One region of the Hafnia paralvei genome, then DNA from elsewhere that is predicted to be linked to it. Evidence: predicted binding sites of a transcription regulator. Region 1 holds the regulator's gene; each other region holds the start of a gene.

The links. Region 1 encodes CRP, which controls carbon source genes, mostly activating them, when cyclic AMP is high. Its sites were predicted from a motif close to ATGTGANNNNNNTCACAT; they were not measured.
Region 2: the regulator CRP is predicted to act here: its motif matches at 1,530-1,547, upstream of yrbN (protein YrbN).
Region 3: the regulator CRP is predicted to act here: its motif matches at 1,246-1,263, upstream of K9N75_RS14810 (YfcZ/YiiS family protein).
Region 4: the regulator CRP is predicted to act here: its motif matches at 2,342-2,359, upstream of udp (uridine phosphorylase).

Annotation. Positions count from the first base shown of each region.
Region 1 covers NZ_CP083737.1:4,350,574-4,354,249, forward strand. Annotated here, with positions in the region: gene K9N75_RS20195 (phosphoribulokinase) at 1-848, shown strand, start outside; gene K9N75_RS20200 (OsmC family protein) at 914-1,321, opposite strand; gene crp (cAMP-activated global transcriptional regulator CRP) at 1,651-2,283, shown strand; gene K9N75_RS20210 (YccS/YhfK family putative transporter) at 2,327-3,676, shown strand, end outside.
Region 2 covers NZ_CP083737.1:631,535-635,210, forward strand. Annotated here, with positions in the region: gene pnp (polyribonucleotide nucleotidyltransferase) at 1-441, shown strand, start outside; gene nlpI (lipoprotein NlpI) at 565-1,449, shown strand; gene yrbN (protein YrbN) at 1,554-1,628, shown strand; gene K9N75_RS02900 (DEAD/DEAH family ATP-dependent RNA helicase) at 1,621-3,531, shown strand.
Region 3 covers NZ_CP083737.1:3,148,073-3,151,748, forward strand. Annotated here, with positions in the region: gene fadI (acetyl-CoA C-acyltransferase FadI) at 1-456, opposite strand, end outside; gene K9N75_RS14810 (YfcZ/YiiS family protein) at 813-1,109, opposite strand; gene fadL (long-chain fatty acid transporter FadL) at 1,515-2,840, shown strand; gene mlaA (phospholipid-binding lipoprotein MlaA) at 3,095-3,676, opposite strand, start outside.
Region 4 covers NZ_CP083737.1:234,955-238,630, forward strand. Annotated here, with positions in the region: gene ptsP (phosphoenolpyruvate--protein phosphotransferase) at 1-698, shown strand, start outside; gene fsa (fructose-6-phosphate aldolase) at 715-1,377, shown strand; gene udp (uridine phosphorylase) at 1,453-2,214, opposite strand; gene K9N75_RS01100 (dienelactone hydrolase family protein) at 2,553-3,389, shown strand; gene K9N75_RS01105 (tyrosine-protein phosphatase) at 3,517-3,676, shown strand, end outside.

The DNA of each region.
Region 1 (3,676 bases):
TTGCCGTGACCGGCTCCAGTGGAGCCGGCACTACCACCACCAGCGTAGCCTTCCGCAAGATCTTTCAACAGTTCCATCTGAAAGCCGCTGAGTTGGAAGGCGATAGTTTCCACCGGTATACCCGCCCAGAAATGGACGCTGCAATCCGAAAAGCCCGCGAGCAAGGGCGTCATATCAGCTATTTCGGCCCCGAGGCCAATGACTTCTCTTTTCTCGAACAAAGCTTTATCGAATATGGTCAGCATGGTCGTGGGCGCTCGCGTAAATATCTGCATACCTACGATGAAGCCGTTCCCTACAATCAGGTTCCCGGCACATTCACGCCGTGGGAACCGTTGCCAGAGCCGACAGATGTTTTATTCTATGAGGGATTACACGGCGGAGTCGTCACGCAGCAACACAATGTGGCTCAGCATGTCGATTTACTGGTCGGCGTAGTGCCCATCGTTAACCTTGAGTGGATTCAAAAACTGGTGCGCGATACCGGTGAGCGCGGCCATTCACGCGAAGCCGTGATGGATTCCGTTGTTCGCTCTATGGAAGATTACATCGGCTACATTACCCCCCAGTTTTCCCGCACGCATATCAACTTCCAGCGCGTACCAACGGTTGATACCTCTAATCCTTTTGCCGCTAAAGCGATCCCTTCGTCAGATGAAAGTTTCGTGGTGATCCATTTTCAAGGGTTAGACAATATTGATTTCCCCTATCTACTCGCGATGCTGCAAGGATCGTTTATCTCGCATATTAATACGTTGGTGGTTCCGGGAGGGAAAATGGGGTTAGCAATGGAACTGATCATGACGCCGTTGGTGCAACGGCTTATCGAAGGGAAGAAAATCGAATAACAACGTGTTACGCAATATCAGGCACCTTGGCACAAAACCACCGGTGCCTGATGAAGTGAATCAAATTACTCCACCACGATAGTTTCAAAACTATGGGTAATGTTAACGGCTTGACCCAACATCAACGCAACAGAGCAGTATTTTTCCGCAGAAAGCGCAACGGCGCGCTCAACGGCTTTATCCGTAAGGCCTTTGCCCGTGACAATAAAATGCAGATTGATATGGGTAAACAAGCGCGGAGCTTCCTCGCGACGTTCAGACGTCAATTTGACTTCACAATCGCGCACGTCCAATCGTCCTTTCTGTAAAATGGAAACTACGTCAATGGCACTGCACCCCCCTGCTGACATCAATACCATTTCCATTGGGCTTGGCGCTTTATCACCAGCGTTTCCGTCCATAAGAATCTGATGTCCTGAAGCCGATTCGCCCAGAAAAGTCATTCCTTCAACCCATTTCACTCGTGCCTGCATGTTTATCGCCCCTTTGGTTAAATTCTGTCATCAGACTACGCTTTCTGTAAAAAACAGGCAATCCGAGGCCTCACTTCTGATGCTGAAGCGAGACAACACGAGACACCTGAACAAAGCTGTGCTACAAACTATGCCGAAATGGATCTTTATGGATTGAAACGGGTATAGATCAATAACTCTAGGAAACAATTACCTTAGCCTATTACTCTATATCTCGATTATGCAGTGCTATAACAAGTTAATAAGCAAAGCCCCGTGCCACAATAAGCACACTGTCTGGATCAGTATCCCGATATTAGGGCCGCGATAACAACAGAGGATAATAGCGAATGGTTCTCGGCAAACCGCAAACAGACCCGACTCTTGAATGGTTCTTGTCTCATTGCCATATCCACAAGTATCCGTCCAAAAGTACCCTGATCCACCAAGGCGAGAAGGCGGAAACCCTGTACTACATCGTTAAGGGATCCGTTGCAGTATTGATTAAAGATGAAGAAGGTAAAGAAATGATCCTTTCCTATCTTAATCAGGGCGACTTCATTGGTGAACTGGGCTTATTTGAGGAAGGACAAGAACGTAGCGCTTGGGTTCGTGCAAAAACAGCCTGTGAAGTTGCTGAAATTTCTTACAAGAAATTCCGCCAACTGATTCAGGTTAACCCAGATATTCTGATGCGCCTTTCTGCTCAGATGGCTAGCCGCTTACAGGTTACCTCTGAAAAGGTGGGCAACCTTGCGTTCTTAGACGTGACTGGCCGTATTGCACAGACGCTGCTGAATCTGGCAAAACAGCCAGATGCCATGACTCATCCAGATGGTATGCAGATCAAGATTACTCGTCAGGAAATCGGCCAGATCGTTGGCTGCTCCCGTGAAACCGTTGGTCGCATTCTGAAGATGCTGGAAGATCAAAATCTGATCTCCGCGCACGGAAAAACCATCGTCGTTTACGGCACTCGCTGATAAATGATGCCCGTGTAGCATCGCTGCACGGGTTTCTTTCATTATGTGGCGGCGGTTTATCTACCACCCGGAAGTCAACTATGCACTGCGTCAAACGCTGGTGCTGTGCCTCCCTGTTTTATTTGGCCTACTGACCGGCAATCTACAGCTTGGTCTAATGTTTTCTTTGGTACCAGCCTGCTGCAACATTGCAGGGCTCGATACTCCTCATAAGCGCTTCATCAAACGATTAATCGTTGGCGGCAGCCTATTCGCGTTTTCCAGTTTCTTGTTACAACAATGCCTGCTATGGCAAATTCCGCTGCCGCTTATCATGCTTGGGCTTGCGTTACTGCTCGGTGTTAACGGTGAGATCAGCCCCCTACACGCTAGGCTTCTTCCCGCAGCACTCGTCGCTTCGATATTTACGCTAAGTATGGCTGGAACAGTTCCCATCTGGCACGGGCCACTGCTGTATATTGTTGGCACCATCTGGTATGGCGCTTTTACTTGGTTCTGGTTTCTCTTATGGAAAGGGCAGCCGATCCGAGAAAATCTCAGCCAGCTCTACACGCAGCTAGGCGACTATATGGACGCCAAATATAGCTTGCTAACTCAGCATATCGATCCAGAAACGGCCTTGCCGCCGCTGCTACAGCGCCAGCAAAAAGTGATGGACTTAATTACCCAGCTCTACCAACAAATGCACATGTTATCTCTGGTGCATAATCCTGAGTACAAACGTCTACTGCGCTATTTTCAAGTTGCATTGGATCTTCAAGAACATATTACCGTTAGCTTATCTCAGCCCGATGAAGTGCAAAGCCTAGTCGCCAAAAGTCAGGCTGAAGCTATTTTGCGCCGCAACGCTCAAGTCATATCAGAGAGGCTCAGAACGGTGGCTGGCGATATTCTGTATCACCGCTACCCCAAACATTTTTCGATGGATAACGAGCTAGCCGCGCTGGAAAAGCTGGCTAATCAGCACCCAGATAACCCCGTTGGAAAGTTTTGCTATTACCATTTTAGCCGTGTAGCTCGATTGCTAGTTCGTCAGCGTCCTCTCTATCAGCGCAATCTGATGTCTACACAGCAACGCCTTCCTTTTTGGCCTGCATTACGCGCCTATCTCTCATTTAAATCCGTAGCGCTACGTAATGCAGCGCGTTTAGGCATTACTCTCGCTGCGGGCAGCAGTTTGGGGATGTTATTCCATCTGCCAAAACCCTACTGGGTTTTGCTCACGACCATGCTGGTCATTCAAAATGGCTATAATGCAACGCGGGTGAGGATCCAGCACCGTGCGCTAGGAACCTTTGCTGGACTGATTATTGCTGCGGGATTACTACAGTTAGACCTACCGCTAAATGCCACCTTGGCCTGTATGCTGGTGATCACCATTGCAGCCTATTTG
Region 2 (3,676 bases), 1.0 Mb from region 1:
AAGATCAATCCTGAGAAGATCAAAGATGTTATCGGTAAGGGCGGTTCCGTTATTCGTGCACTGACTGACGAAACGGGTACTACCATTGAAATCGAAGATGACGGTACTGTTAAAATCGCAGCAACCGACAACGAAAAAGCGAAACATGCTATTCGTCGCATCGAAGAAATCACTGCTGAAATCGAAGTTGGCCGTATCTATCAGGGTAAAGTAACCCGTATCGTTGATTTCGGTGCATTCGTTGCTATCGGTGGCGGTAAAGAAGGTCTGGTGCATATTTCTCAGATCGCCGATAAGCGCGTTGAGAAAGTGACCGACTATCTGCAGATGGGTCAGGAAGTTCCTGTTAAGGTACTGGAAGTTGACCGTCAGGGTCGCGTCCGCTTGAGTATTAAAGAAGCAAGCGCGCCAGAACAGGCTGCTGCTCCAGCTGCTGAATAATAGCTTATTCAGTACTACGGCTTCCTGCATATGCGGGGAGCCGTTTATTACGCAAACACAGGATGTGTTTTGCTTATTGGATGATAGGAAATCAATCCGATGTTGGTCTTCGGGAGTTGGGAAATGAAGCCTATCTTGCGCTGGTGTTACGTTGCGACAGCAATTCTGCTGGCAGGATGCAGCAACCTTGATTGGCGTAAAGACGAAGTACTAGCAATTCCGTTACAGCCTTCGCTGCAACAGGAAGTCATGCTGGCACGCATGGAACAGATCCTTGCGAGTCGTGCATTGACAGATGATGAACGCGCACAGCTTTTATATGAGCGCGGAGTACTGTATGATAGTCTAGGACTGAGAGCTTTAGCGCGTAACGATTTTTCGCAAGCGCTGGCTATTCGTCCTGATATGCCAGAAGTTTTTAACTATCTGGGGATTTACTTAACGCAGGCTGGCAATTTTGATGCTGCCTATGAAGCGTTTGATTCTGTACTAGAGCTTGATCCAACTTACAACTACGCGCGTTTAAACCGAGGCATCGCACTGTATTACGGTGGTCGATACTCGTTAGCGCAGGATGATCTGCAGGCGTTTTATCAAGACGATCCCAATGATCCATTCCGTTCGTTATGGCTTTACCTTGTGGAACGTGAAATCGATCCAAAGAAAGCCACTGCCTCGCTGGAACAGCGATATAACAAGGCGAACAGGAATCAATGGGGATGGAATATTGTCGAATTCTACCTGGGCACCATCAATCAGAAAACATTGATGACACGCTTACAGGAAGATGCAACGGATAACACTTCGCTCGCTGAGCATCTCAGTGAAACTGACTTCTATTTAGGTAAACATTACCTGAGTCTGGGGGACAAGAGCAGTGCCTCTGCGCTGTTCAAACTGACGGTTGCCAACAACGTACATAACTTCGTTGAGCACCGCTATGCACTGTTGGAATTGGCGCTTTTGGGCCAAGAGCAAGACGACCTATCAGAATCGGACCAGCAATAGCTGACGAACAACTACGCCTATATTTTTAATTGCTTTATCACCTCTTTGAGGTGAGGGCTTTTTGTTCGTTATTTAATCTAATTTGAGCCGGTTCACACTTTTCAATGAAAATCATTGTCCATTTTCTAGACGAGTTATGTAGACTGGCCGCCATCAATGAGGCACGTGTACATGGCTGAGTTCGAAACTTCTTTTGCTGACCTAGGGTTAGCTGCACCAATTATCCAAGCCCTGACCGATCTGGGCTATGAAAAACCGTCTCCAATCCAGGCGGAATGTATTCCTCACCTTTTAAATGGCCGTGACGTTCTGGGTATGGCTCAGACCGGTTCCGGTAAGACTGCAGCGTTTTCTTTGCCGCTGCTGCACAATATTGACCCAAGCCTGAAAGCACCACAGGTGCTGGTTCTCGCTCCAACTCGTGAGCTGGCGGTTCAGGTTTCTGAAGCGATGGCTGACTTCGCTAAACACATGAACGGCGTAAACGTTGTTGCTCTGTACGGTGGCCAACGCTACGACGTACAGCTGCGTGCTTTGCGTCAGGGACCACAGATTGTTGTGGGTACTCCTGGTCGTCTGCTAGACCACCTGAAGCGTGGCACCCTGAACCTGTCTAACCTGAGTGGTTTGGTTCTGGACGAAGCTGACGAAATGTTGCGTATGGGCTTCATCGAAGACGTTGAAACCATCATGGCGCAGATCCCTGCACAGCATCAGACTGCGCTGTTCTCTGCAACTATGCCTGAAGCCATTCGTCGTATTACCCGTCGCTTCATGAAAGAGCCTCAGGAAGTACGCATTCAGTCTAGCATTACGACTCGCCCAGACATTAGCCAGAGCTACTGGACTGTGTTCGGGATGCGTAAAAACGAAGCGCTGGTTCGATTCCTTGAAGCTGAAGATTTTGATGCTGCAATCATCTTCGTACGTACCAAAAATGCGACTCTGGAAGTTGCTGAAGCATTGGAACGTAGTGGTTACAGCAGCGCCGCTCTGAACGGTGATATGAATCAGGCGCTGCGTGAGCAGACTCTAGAACGTTTGAAGGATGGTCGCTTAGATATCCTGATTGCAACTGATGTTGCTGCACGTGGTCTGGATGTGGACCGTATCAGTCTGGTTGTTAACTATGACATCCCGATGGACTCTGAGTCTTACGTTCACCGTATCGGCCGTACCGGTCGTGCTGGCCGCGCTGGTCGTGCGTTGCTGTTCGTTGAGAACCGTGAACGTCGCCTGTTGCGTAACATTGAACGCATCATGAAGCTGACCATTCCAGAAGTTGAAATCCCTAATGCAGAACTGCTGGGTCAACGTCGTCTGGCTAAGTTTGCCGCTAAAGTTCAGCAGCAACTGGAAAGCAGCGATCTGGATAAATACCGCGATCTGCTGACTAAACTGCAGCCGGAAGATGAACTGGATATGGAAACTCTGGCCGCAGCACTGCTGAAAATGGCACAGGGCGAACGTCCGCTGATCCTGCCACCTGATCCGGTTATGGAACGCCGTCCACGTCGTGAATTCCGCGATCGTGACGATCGCAATGAACGCGGTGGCGATCGCTTCGCTCGTCGTGGTGACCGTGAGCCACGTGAAGCCCGTGAAGGCGCCCCACGTCGTGAACGCCGTGATGCTGGCGATATGGAACTGTACCGTATCGAAGTGGGTCGTGATGATGGTGTTGAAGTTCGTCACATCGTTGGTGCTATCGCTAACGAAGGTGATATTAGCAGCCGTTACATCGGTAACATTAAGCTGTTTGCTTCTCACTCAACGATCGAGCTGCCAAAAGGTATGCCAGGTGATCTGCTGTCTCACTTCACCCGTACCCGTATCCTCAATAAGCCGCTGAATATGCAGCTGATGGGTGATGCTCCAGCACGTGAACCTCGTCGCGAACGTCCTGCAGGCGATCGCGGTGGCCGTAGTGCCGGTGGCGAGCGTCGCAGCTTCGGTGGACGTGATGGCGCACCTCGTCGTGACGACCGTCGCGGTAACAGCGATCGTAGCGCAGCACCGCGCGGCCCACGCCGTGATGATGCAGCACAGCCGCCACGTCGTCGTACTACTAACGACGCGTAATAACGCTGTTCTGAACTCAATGACTAAGCCAACCTCAGGGTTGGCTTTTTTTATGCCTATTATCCCCCGTGGTGGCTTATTGCATGGTTCTTCATTGATCAGCTTGTTTCTTGCCTTTGAAATACGTTTTATCGGCGTATGATGC
Region 3 (3,676 bases), 1.2 Mb from region 1:
ATCGACCAGCGTGCGCGCTAAAGCCTTGCTCACGCCGATGGGCAGCACTGAGGAAGAATCCGCACCACCGGCAATACCGACAGAAATTGAGCCAGCCATAATGCTCTCTGCCACATTGGCGATCGCTTGAAAGCTGGTAGCGCAGGCACGCGATACGCTGTAGGCATCGGTGTGAATACTCATTCCGGTGCCTAACACGATTTCACGTGCAATATTCGGCGCTTCGGGCATCTGCACAACCTGACCAAAAACCAACTGATCGATAACGTCAGGAGAAATATTACTGCGAGCCAACAGCTCACTCACCACCATATTGCCTAACTCTACGGCCGGAATTCCATGAAATGCGGTGGCTTGGCGGGCAAACGGCGTTCTCAGCCCCTGCACAATGGCAATACGATCACCCGAACGGGTTGTCAAAGCCAACGGGGATGATAAAGGAAGTGCCTGACTCATTTTGAGCTCCTGCGCAATACGATAAAAATATTAAAAATGTAACCATTCCCTGAATTGTAAAGACCACGGAGCGCGATACCTGCGTGGCATTTAGTAAACAGGTCTGACCTGATGACGTAAATTCTTAACCCAATTTTTACATTTCGCAAACAAGAAAAGGCAAAAACTGAGAGCAGGAACAGGTTTCTTTGCGGGAGAAAGAGGGGTCAGTGAAAAAGGTATGTCGGAATCGATATATTTAATGAATGTATTAATCAATAAAATCGAATTTATGTGATGAAGAAGGGGCGCTGGCAAAATATAAAAAAAGCACGACCGAAGTCGTGCTTAGAATATTACTTTCGATTAACCCGCGATTAACGCAGGCCGAGTTGAAAAATCAGGGTTTCCGCTTCACAAGCAAAAGTGAAATCAACGGTCAACTCATAGCCTTCCGCTTTTTTTACGATATTGCTTTTGATAACACAAGGATCGGATTCGATGCCGCGCGCTTTTTGTGTCAGTTGTTCCAGCATAGCTTTCGCATCAGCTTCCTGAGCAAAAACATTGCAATAGGATGCGGTGCAGTCGGTGTTATCCATGATGGTGCCGACATCAACGCAGCAGCAAGCTGCCGTTTCTTGTGCACTGCACTTTTTAATAGCATCAGTCATTTCAATCATCTCCTCGACGGGGAATAACCCCCACTTTATATCGCCAATTATGATCTGGCTCAAAAAATATAAAAACTGTGGGTATTTTACTCCTCTCCCACTACAGAGACTAGCGATATGCCATAGGAATGACACTTAGTGAGCAAAATCACATTATTTGCTGTTTATTTCCCCGCACTTGTAACCAGCTCTTTATTAGTTCCGTTGTTTTTTGTCACACGGATCTCTTTTTTTGAATCATTTTGGAAATATTTAATAAACATTCTTGCAACACACCAAGAGGTCAGACCTATACTCTGCTCACTGGTCTGATTTGTCAGATCGAACTCGGACCCTACAATCCGCGCTCATTGTTACAGTACGTAACATAGTTTAAATAAAACACACAATAATGAGGTTTCGGTCATGCGCCAGAAAAACCTGTTTACTAAGTCAGCATTAGCTGCAGCAGTGGCACTGCTTTCATCTAACGTCAATGCCGCTGGTTTCCAGCTGAATGAGTTCTCAGCCGCTGGCTTAGGCCGAGCCTATTCAGGTGAAGGTGCCATGGCTGATACCCCGGCATCTGCGAGCCGTAACCCGGCGCTGTTGAGCATGTACGATCGCCCAGCGATTTCCATCGGCGGCGTATTTATCGACCCAGACGTAGACATCTCAGGACGCTCTCCAAGCGGTCAGAGCCTGAATGCTAAAAATATTGCTCCAACGGCGTGGGTGCCTAACTTCCACTACGTGCAGCCCATCAACGATCAGTGGGCCGTGGGTGCATCTGTAACGTCAAACTACGGTTTGGCAACTGAATTCAACGATAACTACGCCGCTGGCTCTATGGGCGGTACTACCGACCTAACCACAGCGAACTTAAACCTCAGCGCAGCTTATCGTGCGAATGAACACTTCAGCTTCGGTTTAGGCTTTGATGCCGTATATGCGAAAGCTAAGATTGACCGCTATGCAGGTGACCTGCCACTGCTTATTGGCAGCAAACTTCCCCCTCCGTACAACAGCATGGTCGGTCAGATCCCAGCCAACACACAGATCTCACATCTGAAAGGCGACGAATGGGGCTTTGGCTGGAACGCGGGTATTCTGTATGAAGTGGATGAAAATAACCGCTTTGGCCTGACCTATCGCTCTGAAGTTAAAATCGATTTCGACGGCGACTATCGTAGCGACCTGCCAACCAGCGTGAACGCATTAGCAAATCAGTTCGGTATCCAAGGTTTACCAATGGGCACCGGCGGAGCCACCGTACCAGGTTCTTTAACGCTGAATCTGCCTGAAATGTGGGAAATCTCTGGCTACCACAAAGTGGCACCACAGTGGGCTGTCCACTACAGCATGGCCTACACCAGTTGGAGTCAGTTCCAAGAGCTGAAAGCCAAGGGATCAAACGGTCAGACCTTGTTCTATAAAGATGAAGGCTTCAAAGATGCCTACCGCATCGCGATTGGTACTACCTACTTCTACGATGACAACTGGACGTTCCGTACCGGTATTGCCTTTGACGATAGCCCAGTACCTGCCGGCACACGCTCTATCTCTATCCCAGATCAGGATCGTGCTTGGATCAGTGCGGGTACCAGTTACGCATTCAACAAAGATGCATCTGTTGACGTCGGTGTTTCCTACATGCATGGTTCAAAAGTTACCATCAATGAAGGGCCGTATGAGTTCAAATCTGTAGGTAAGGCATGGTTGTACGGTGCTAACTTCAACTACGCGTTCTAATTTTTAAAACGAGTAGACATTAAAAGCGCCCTTTTAGGGTAATGCTGGTCACTTAAGCGAGATTTTAGGGGAAGTACACCGATGGGGTCGTAGCAGCTTTAGCTGCCGGAGCGCCCCGCGGTGTGCTAGCCCCGTGTATCTCGATCTCTTAAACGATCAGCATTACCCTTTTAGGGCGCTTTTTCATTAAGAACAGCGGCAATCTATTCAGACGTAAAAAAAGCGCCCTAAGGCGCTTCTTTACGATCTATCCATCAGTTTGAATCAATGTCTTTCAAATCATCCTGAATCGCTGAGGCATTTGGATTGGTTGGCGCAACCAATTCACCACCGGTTGCCAAGAAATCATTACGCTGGAAATACGCTTCGCGCATAAAGAGATACGGATCTGAAGAATTCTTCAGCAAGCCATCGGAATCCAATAGCTGTGCTCGAGTCTCTATACCTTCGATGGCCCATTTACCTGCTGACATCCAGAAGGTCAGCCAGCTTAACGCTGGATAGACATAGTCGACATAATTACCACCGTCCTGACGTGGGGTCGCGCTGCCGTAGCCCGGAAGCACCACGTATGGGCCATATGGCACATCATAGTAACCTAATGTGCTACCGAAACGATGGGGTTCCTGCTTCGCCAGTTTAGGGTTTGCCATTGATGCGACGTCCATGAACCCCCCCATGCCGAGAATGGTATTCAGGAAGAAGCGGTTAAAGTGTACAAATCCATCGTAAACATTACCTTCAAGGAAACTGTTCACCATGCTAGCAGGTTCTTCAAGGTTGCTCGTGAAGTTCGCAATCCCCGAGCGAGCAGGAACAGGCACATAGTCACGCCA
Region 4 (3,676 bases), 610 kb from region 1:
GCGAAGTACATCGGCAGGGGAAATGGATTGGGCTGTGCGGAGAGTTAGGTGCCAAAGGCTCGGTGCTGCCGTTGTTACTTGGACTGGGGCTGGATGAAATCAGCATGAGTGCTCCTTCTATTCCAGCGACAAAAGCGCGGCTTGCACAGTTGGACAGCCGCGAATGCCGCTTGTTATTAAATCGTGCTATGGCTTGCCGGACTTCTTTAGAAGTGGAGCACTTACTGGCTCAATTCCGCATGACGCAGCAGGATGCTCCGCTGATTAGCGCTAACTGTATTTCACTCAATAATGATTGGCGCAGTAAAGAAGAGGTCATTAAAGGAATGACCGATAATCTTTTGCTCTCAGGGCGCTGTCGCTACCCGCGTAAGCTTGAAGCTGACTTATGGGCGAGAGAGGCCGTATTTTCCACCGGGCTCGGTTTTGGTTTTGCGATTCCCCACACTAAATCTGAACACATTGAGCAATCTACGATCAGCGTTGCGCGATTGCCGCAGCCAGTCATCTGGGGAGATGAAGAGGCTCAATACATCATTATGTTAACCCTAAACAAACATGCCGCTGGGGATCAGCATATGCGCATCTTCTCTCGCTTGGCGCGTCGCATCATGCATGAGGAGTTTCGTTCCGCGCTGGTTGGCGCTAGTGATGCCAGCGATGTGGCTAACTTACTGGCTCGTGAGCTAGACATTTAATTTAAGGAAACAGGTTATGGAACTCTATTTAGACACGTCAGATATCGCGGAAGTAGCACGCTTAGCCCGTATTTTTCCTCTGCAAGGGGTAACAACTAACCCCAGTATTATCGCAAAAGGTGGGCAGCCCGTTTGGGATGTCTTACCACAGCTGCGTGATGCGCTTGGCGGCAGCGGAATTTTGTTTGCACAGGTCATGGGACGTAATGCTGAACAGATGGTTACAGAGGCTAAACAGCTGACGGAGCGGGTATCTGGGCTGGTGGTGAAAATTCCGGTAACGCCCGAAGGATTAGCGGCGATCAAACAGTTAAAAGCGTTAGGTATCCCAACGTTAGGCACCGCTGTTTACAGTGCGGCACAAGGGTTATTGGCTGCACTCGCGGGGGCAGACTATGTTGCACCTTATGTGAATCGCATTGATGCCCAAGGTGGTGATGGGATTAAAACAGTGCAAGAACTTCAGTCATTGCTGGAAATGCATGCTCCACACGCGAAGGTGCTGGCAGCTAGCTTTAAAACGCCGCGTCAGGCATTAGATTGTCTGCTGGTGGGCTGTGAAGCGATAACGTTGCCGTTGGATGTTGCTCAGCAATTCTTGGCGTCACCAGCCGTGGATGCGGCGGTTGTTAAATTTGAGCAGGATTGGCAGGGGGCGTTTGGTTCTCTCTGTTTATAGCTGTCTTGAGAACTACCATGGAAAAGGGAGGCATAAGCCTCCCTTTTGATATTGAGCGTTGCCTGAATCGAACGATTACAGCAGACGACGTGCTGCTTCTACCACGATTTTCACCGCGTGAGATTCGGTTTTCTTCATAGTTTCTGCGTTTGGAATTTCTTGCTGCGTGCGGTTAACAATAACGCCTGCAACCATACCTGCGCGCAGACCTTGGCTTGCACACATGGTAAGCAGAGTCGCTGACTCCATCTCGAAGTTCATCACGCCCATTTCCTGCCACTCTTTCATAGAGCCTTTGAAACGGCTAACGACGCGGCCAGAGAAGGTGTCATAACGTTCTTGACCTGGGTAGAAGGTGTCAGAAGATGCGGTTACGCCAATGTGAGTCGTTGCGCCAACCGCTTTAGCAGCATCAACCAGTGCGGTCGTACAGGTAAAGTCGGCAACGGCAGGGAATTCCATTGGTGCGAAGTGCAGACTAGCACCGTCTAAACGTACAGAACCCGTAGTGACCAATACATCACCCACGTTGATGTGCGGCTGAATTGCACCAGTGGTGCCGACACGCAGGAAGGTACGAATGCCTAGCTGCGCCAGTTCTTCAACGGCGATAGAGGTTGATGGACCACCGATACCGGTTGAGCAAACGATGACAGATTTACCGTCTAGCTCTGCGCGCCAAGAAGTGAATTCACGATGTGAGGCCAATTTGACTGGGTTATCCATCAAATTAGCAATTTTTTCTACACGCTCAGGGTCACCAGGGACGATAGCCAAGGTTGCGCCTTTCAGATCGCTTTTTACTAGGCCGAGGTGGAAAACATCAGAATTAGACATACGGACTCCTCTGTCATTGCTATAAGTTGTTAAGGAGGAACAAAAACGCACTCTACTGAAATTCATCAGTGAAATGCGTGACTCAAATCACTAGATATGAAGAAACAATAACAAGAACGACAAATAATTGTGATTAAAATCACACAATATGGCGAGTTAGCGGTTTTTTTCACCGCTCACAGTGTGACATGTACACTTTATCTTCGCTAGTTGGGAGCACGCTTGTGGGTGATAACGTGTTGTTTAGTGCTTCCGAGTGATTGTTTGATTCTCATGCAAACAAATTATTGCTATTTATACTTAACATTCTTGCAATATATTCAGACAGGGAGTTTTACATGAAGACCGAAGATCTTATTACGTTGATAACCTCACCGTCATCGTTCTCCCCCGCCGCTGGCACTATCGCTTCTACCTCGATCCATACCGATAGTGAAGGTTTGCATGCAGGATTCACTACCATCCCATCTCAGGGAGACGATCTCCCAGCATATTTAGCCAAGCCTTTGCACGCAGAAGGGCCATTGCCCGTTGTATTGGTGGTGCAGGAGATCTTTGGTGTGCATGAGCATATTCAAGATATTTGCCGTCGTCTGGCAAAACAGGGCTATTTGGCGATTGCCCCAGAGCTTTATTTCCGTCAAGGGGAGGCCAGTGACTACACTGATATTCCCTCGTTGTTTCAACATCTGGTCAGCAAAGTACCTGATAAACAGGTTTTGGGGGACTTAGATCATGCAGCTCACTGGGCCACTCGCCATGGTGGTGATGCGAGCCGCTTGTTTATCACCGGCTTTTGCTGGGGTGGACGTATTACTTGGCTTTATGCTGCGCACAATCCTCAACTTAAAGCGGGGGTTGCATGGTATGGTCGCATGGTGGGCGATAAAACTTTAACGTCGCCAAAGCATCCCGTTGATGTTGCCGCTGAGCTTAGTGCGCCGATGTTAGGCTTGTACGGTGGTCTGGATGATAGCATTCCGCAAGAAACGGTAGAGACGATGCGACAGTCTTTGCGAGCAGCCAATGCAATCGCAGAAATTATCGTCTATCCAGAGGCTGGGCATGCATTTAATGCGGATTATCGCGCGAGTTATAACGCTGAAGCAGCCAACGATGGTTGGCAGCGTATGCTAGCGTGGTTTGCCACCTATGGTGGAAATAAGGTGGAATAACGTCTAACCGTGACTCATTTTGTTGGTGCGATTGCATGCTCATAAGGATTCGGTGCGATGCGGTTTTACCGCTTTTCACTGAATCTGATAAGGTGGGAGCGATAACCTAAAATAATAAGAGGTCATGATGACAGCCACTATTTTTTTGCATCCCTCCCTTGCCCCCTTGGAAGGTGGCGTTAACTTTCGCGATATGGGCGGTTATCTCGCTGCCGATGGCCGTCGAGTTAAGCGTGGTAGATTGTTCCGATCAGGGGCGTTAGATCGCCTAACGGATAAGGATTTAA